One region of the Brenneria tiliae genome, then DNA from elsewhere that is predicted to be linked to it. Evidence: riboswitches for the same ligand, from Rfam matches in the RefSeq annotation. Region 1 holds a riboswitch; the other holds the start of a gene.
The links. A riboswitch is a leader RNA that binds a small molecule or an ion and turns the genes downstream of it on or off. The one in region 1 is predicted to bind thiamine pyrophosphate.

Region 1 (3,262 bases):
CGCGGCGTACGGTTATCGCGCCCGATGGTAACATGTTGGCTAGCCGTTCTCATGAGCCGCGCGGCACAGCGCAACCGTATCTTCAATCAGACGGCGCGCCACCGTGCCCGGCGGCGGTAAAATAGGCAGTTGGTCATAGCGGAACCAGGCTGCGTCGCGCAGTTCGGCGGGATCGTGCTGAACCTCGCCCCCCGCATAGTCCGCCATAAAGGCCATCATCAGCGAGTGCGGGAAAGGCCAGGGCTGGGAACTGATATAGCGCAGGTTCTTGATTCGGATATGGCTTTCTTCCATCACCTCGCGGGCCACCGTCTGCTCCAGGGTTTCGCCCACCTCGACGAACCCGGCCAGCACCGTATACATGTTGCCGCGATGACGGTTGTGCTGGGCCAGCAGAATCTCGTCGCCGCGTCGGATCGCCACGATGATGCAGGGGGCGATCTGCGGGTAATAACGCTCCTTGCAGTGGCGGCACAGGCAGGCCAGCTCGGTTTTACTGCGCACCATCTCATGGCCGCAGTAGCCGCAGAATCGATGGGCGCGGTAAAACTCCGCCAGCTGTACGCCGCGCCCCGCCATTTGAAAAAGACCGACTTCCCGGTCGATTAACTGACGGACGGATGCCATATCGCTATCCCGGTTCTGGCAGACCAGCCGGACGGCCTGCCCCTGCCATTCGCCGATAAGTCGGGCGCTCTGCCCCTGTAATGACCAACTGGACGCCGTTCCCTGCGGCAACGCCCCCTCAGGGAGCCATATCTGGTTTGCGTGACTGACAACCCACCATCCGGTTTCGTCACCTTTTAGCGTGTGTTCCATATCTTTTCTATTGCTCCACTATCACTTCACTGGCATTTTACCACTCTGGGTGATTAGATAACTTTTATAACTGACGGTTATTTTCTACCATTCACGGAGCCAACAATGCTAAACCAGTTACAAAGCCTGACTGACCTCGTCGGTGGCAATAATGCGTTAATCGACCAATGGCTACAAGCGCGTAAGCAGCTGCTGATTGCTTACTACCATCTGGTTGGCATCAAACCGAACAAGGAAAAGCTCTCCCCGCTGGATGAAAAAGCGCTGGATGAATTTTGCCATAATCTGGTCGATTATCTATCGATCGGCCACTTCCACGTTTACGAGCGGATATTGCCGGAAGCCGCCGTCTTCGGCGAACAGAAAAAGGCGTTTTTCAACCAGCTTGATGAAGCATTAAAAAGCAACACCGAGCAGATTATGGCGTCTTACGACGGTCATTTGGCGGCCGCCATCGATGATGAAAACTGTATTGAATTCCAGCAGGCGCTGTCCCGCGTGGGGGAAACCCTGGCCGAACGTTTCGCGCTGGAGGACAATGTTATCCGGCTGATTTTTGATAATTAATATCTTTTTACTATCATATTGTTACCGTTCAGCATCTGACTTACCTTCACAGATACGCTTTCCTTGCTTTGACATACCCGAGCTGGCGTCATAAAGTGTCATCGTTGTAATCAGCCCGTTAATAGTAGGGCTATCTTGTCGGAGTGCCTAGCGCGTTTTCGTTTCTTGAGTGTTAAGCAAGAAAAGAAAATGCGCAGGCTGAGACCGTTAATTCGGGATCCGCGGAACCTGATCGGGTTAAGACCCGCGAAGGGAACAAGAGTAATGTGCCTGATTGAAACCTGCATCAATCACTCTGGCATACCTGGCGTTATTACTCCCTCCGAGCTCCAGACAAGCAATTTTCCCTTTACGCATCACAGGAACTTGCTATGTCTACCAAAATATCCTCATCCCGACCGCCCAAAGCCAGTCGCCGCGACCAGCGCGCGGCCGCCCAGCAGTTTATTGATACGCTGCAGGGGATGGCGTTTCCCAACTCGCGGCGTATTTATCTCACCGGTTCACGCGACGATATTCGCGTGCCGATGCGCGAAATCCAGCTTAGTCCGACGTTAGTCGGCGGCGGCAAGGACGACCCGCAGTACGAACCCAACGAACCGATCCCGGTGTATGACACCGCCGGTCCGTACGGCGATCCGGCATCGCGCCCGGACGTGCGCGTCGGATTAGCCAGACTGCGCGCCAACTGGATTGCCGAGCGCAACGATTGCGCAACGCTCGCCGCCGTCAGCTCGGATTTTACCCAACAGCGCCTGGCGGATGCCGGACTGGATCACCTGCGCTTCGAACACCTGCCGCGTCCGCTGCGCGCTAAACCGGGCAAATGCGTGACCCAGCTGCATTATGCGCGTCAGGGCATCGTCACCCCGGAAATGGAGTTTATCGCCATCCGCGAAAATATGGGCCGCGAGCGTATCCGCGGCGAGGTGTTGCGCCAGCAGCATCCCGGCGAGGGGTTTGGCGCCCGCCTGCCGGAGAACATCACCCCGGAGTTCGTGCGACAGGAAGTGGCCGCCGGGCGCGCCATCATTCCATCGAATATCAATCACCCGGAATCCGAACCGATGATTATCGGCCGCAATTTTCTGGTGAAGGTGAATGCCAATATCGGCAACTCCGCCGTCACCTCCTCGATTGAAGAAGAGGTGGAAAAGCTGGTGTGGTCCACCCGCTGGGGCGCGGACACCGTGATGGATCTCTCCACCGGACGCTATATCCACGAAACCCGCGAGTGGATCCTGCGCAACAGTCCGGTGCCCATCGGCACGGTGCCCATCTATCAGGCGCTGGAAAAAGTCAACGGCGTGGCGGAAAACCTGAGCTGGGAAATGTTCCGCGACACCCTGCTGGAACAGGCGGAACAGGGCGTCGACTATTTCACCATCCACGCCGGCGTGCTGCTGCGCTATGTGCCGATGACCGCCAAACGGCTGACCGGCATCGTGTCGCGCGGCGGCTCGATCATGGCCAAGTGGTGCCTGTCGCATCATAAAGAGAGCTTCCTGTATGAGCACTTCCGCGACATCTGCGAAATCTGCGCCGCCTATGACGTCGCGCTGTCGCTGGGCGACGGTCTGCGCCCCGGCTCGATTCAGGACGCCAACGATGAAGCGCAGTTCGCCGAACTGTATACGCTGGGCGAACTGACCAAAATCGCCTGGGAGTACGACGTGCAGGTGATGATCGAAGGTCCCGGCCACGTGCCGATGCAGATGATCCGCCGCAATATGACCGAAGAGCTGGAGCACTGCCACGAAGCGCCGTTCTATACGCTGGGCCCGTTGACCACCGATATCGCCCCCGGTTACGACCACTTCACCTCCGGCATCGGCGCGGCGATGATCGGCTGGTTCGGCTGCGCGATGCTCTGTTA
Region 2 (3,262 bases), on a different contig from region 1:
CTGGATGAATTGCTGCATAATCCGCTTCACCCCTATACCCAGGTGCTGCTGAGCACCCGCCCCAAGGGGGGCCTGAAAAAAGGCGAACGGCTGGTCAGCATTCCCGGTTCGCCGCCGGATCTGACCCGCCTGCCCGCGGGATGCGCGTTTTCTCCCCGCTGTCCGCGCGCCAGCGAGCTGTGCCGCAGCCAGATACCGGCGTCCCGGCAGGTGAGTGCCGGGCATCAAATCAGTTGTCATCACTGGAACGACGGCGTGGAAGAGCCATCCGCCGTCGTGAATTTAAGGAACGATCATGCAAGATAATGCTTTCGCTTTTATGCCCTATCCGCCGGCCGCCGTTGAGCATGCGCCTCAGGGACCGTTATCCGGTTTTACCTTCGCGGTTAAGGATCTATTCGACGTCGCGGGGTATCCGACCGGCGGCGGCAGTCCCCACGTGCTCGCCATGTCGGGCATAAAGCAGCGCACGGCGCCGACGGTGCGGCGGCTGCTGGAGGCGGGGGCGGAATTCGTCGGGAAAACCCATACCAACGAGATGGCGTTTTCCATGAGCGGCAAGAATGCGCACTATGGCACGCCGCGCAACGGCGCGGCGCCGGAACGCATTCCCGGCGGGTCGTCATCGGGATCGGCGGCGGCGGTGTCCAACGGTTTGTGCGATTTCGCCCTGGGAACGGATACCGGCGGTTCGATCCGCACGCCGGCGAGTTACTGCGGTCTGTTCGGCCTGCGCCCCAGTCACGGACGGATTTCCCTGGATGATTGCCAGCCGTTGGCCCCCAGTATGGACACGGCGGGCTACTTCACCCGCGACGCCGACTTATTCGAGCGGGTGGGGGAGTGTTTGCTGGGTGAGGACGACGCCCCGCTGGCGCAACAAGCGCAATGGGTCATCAGCCATCGGCTGTTTGACCTGCTTCCCGCGGCATCGCAACAGGCGTTGCGGCCCGCGCTGGAAAGCATCAAGGACGTTGCCGGCGAACTGTCGCCGCTGTCCGGCGAGCTTCCGGCGCTGGAAGAGGCCTACTGGGCTTTCCGTTTTATCCAGGGGCGCGAGGCCTGGCTGGCGCAGGGGGAAAAAATCACCCGCTACGGTTTTGCGCTGGGACCGGATGTGGCCGGACGTTTTGCCTGGGGCGCCGGCGTGACGGACGAGCAGTATCAGAACGCCTGTCGCGTACGCGAGCGCTTTCGCCAGGACTGGCAGGCGCTGTTGGGCAATCGCATTCTGGTATTGCCCACGGTGCCGGATATTGCGCCGCTGCTGGACGCGCGGGACGAGGATATTGAACAGACCCGGCAGCTGTCGCACCATTTGTTGTCCATTGCCGTGCTGTGCGGCATCCCGCAGCTGAACCTGCCGCTGACGTACAAAGAGGGGGCGCCGCTGGGGATTTCGCTTATCGGACCGCGCGGCAGCGATCTGAGCCTGGTGCGCGCCGCGGCGCGCGTTGCCCGCCGCCATCTTGCCGCGAATTAAGCACAAACTTGCCGCCGCGCGGCAAATTGGCATTGTTGTCGCGGCGTTTGTTGGCGATACTGTACAGGCCTAGCCATAGGCGATGAATTACATGACTCGGGGTGCCCTGGTTTATCAACCACAGGGCTGAGAAATACCCGCATTACCTGATCTGGATTATGCCAGCGTAGGGAAGTCACGGTATGCCGACCAACCGGTTACCGCCTTCTTGAACGCCGGTTGGGGGAATGATGAACGCTCGACCCGTCGATTTACCGGCTGCCCAGGCGGCGGCCTCGCTAACGCAATTTCACGCCTTGTCTCCTTTAGTGCACTGTCTCACCAACGATGTGGTGCAATCTTTCACCGCCAACGTGCTGCTGGCGCTGAACGCGTCGCCGGCGATGGTGGTGGACCCCGCCGAAGCCGCGCAGTTCAGCGCATTGGCCGATGCGCTGCTGATCAACGTCGGCACGCTGGAGCGCCATCGCGCCGACGCCATGCTGGCGGCGGTCCACGGCGCCAATCAGTCCGCCACGCCGTGGGTGCTCGATCCGGTGGCGGTCGGCGGGCTGACTTACCGTAGCGAATTCGCCCATGAACTGCTGCAATTAAAACCGGCGGCCATTCGCGGCAACGCTTCCGAAATCATGGCGCTGGCCGGACTGGGCGCGCGCAGCCGCGGCGTGGACAGCGCCGACGATTCCCATAGCGCGCTGTCCGCCGCCCGCGAGCTGGCCCGCAGGTTCTCCACCGTCGTCGCGGTGACCGGCGAAGTGGACTACGTAACGGACGGTTCATTTGACTGGGCGATTAGCGGCGGGGATAAAATCATGACCCGCGTGGTGGGAACCGGCTGCGCATTGTCCGCGGTGGTCGCCGCTTTCTGCGCGCTGAAGGGCGACCGCTTATCCCACGTTGCGGCGGCCTGTTACGTGATGTCGCTGGCCGGGCAACAGGCCGCGCGCCGCGCCCAGGGGCCGGGCAGTTTTATTCCGGCCTTTCTTGACGCTCTCTATCGTCTGCGCGGGGAGGATTTGGCATGAAACGAATCAATGCGTTAACCATTGCCGGCACAGACCCCAGCGGCGGGGCGGGCATTCAGGCCGACCTGAAAACGTTCTCGGCTCTGGGGGCTTACGGCGCCACGGTGATTACCGCGCTGGTGGCGCAGAATACGCGCGGCGTTCAGTCGGTCTACCGCATTGAGCCTGAATTTGTCGCGGCCCAGCTTGACTCCGTGCTGAGCGATGTGCGCATCGACGGCGCCAAGATCGGCATGCTGGCGCAGACCGATATCGTTGACGCGGTGGCTGAGCGTCTGCGTCATTACGCGGTGCCCTATGTGGTGCTCGACACGGTGATGCTGGCAAAAAGCGGCGATCCGCTGCTCTCTCCCGACGCGGTGGCGTCGATCCGGCGTTTATTGCTGCCGCAGGTGTCCATTATCACGCCTAACCTGCCGGAAGCGGCCGCCCTGCTTGATTGCGCGCCGGCCGTGGACGAGCGGGAAATGCGCCGGCAGGGGCAGGCGCTGCTGGATATGGGGTGTCGGGCGGTGCTGATGAAAGGCGGTCATCTGAGCGAGGAGGAGAGCCCGGACTGGCTGTTTAGCCGCAACGCGGTGCCGCGACGTTTTACCTCTCTCCGTGTCAGAACCCGTCATACCCACGGCACCGGATGCACCCTGTCCGCCGCGCTGGCGGCGCTGCGGCCGCGCCATGCCGACTGGCCGGAGACGGTCGCGGCGGCGAAAAATTATCTGCAAAAAGCGCTTGAACAGGCCGATACGCTGGAAGT

Region 2: another riboswitch for thiamine pyrophosphate. It lies ahead of thiM (hydroxyethylthiazole kinase); the one in region 1 lies ahead of thiC (phosphomethylpyrimidine synthase ThiC).

The regions. Positions count from the first base shown of each region.
Region 1 is NZ_JAKPCB010000080.1:25,931-29,192, reverse strand. It holds gene nudC (NAD(+) diphosphatase) at 40-819, opposite strand; gene rsd (sigma D regulator) at 925-1,386, shown strand; TPP riboswitch at 1,516-1,658, shown strand; gene thiC (phosphomethylpyrimidine synthase ThiC) at 1,758-3,262, shown strand, end outside.
Region 2 is NZ_JAKPCB010000102.1:305,791-309,052, reverse strand. It holds gene MFP24_RS20055 (ABC transporter ATP-binding protein) at 1-306, shown strand, start outside; gene MFP24_RS20050 (amidase) at 296-1,483, shown strand; TPP riboswitch at 1,571-1,673, shown strand; gene thiM (hydroxyethylthiazole kinase) at 1,714-2,508, shown strand; gene thiD (bifunctional hydroxymethylpyrimidine kinase/phosphomethylpyrimidine kinase) at 2,505-3,262, shown strand, end outside.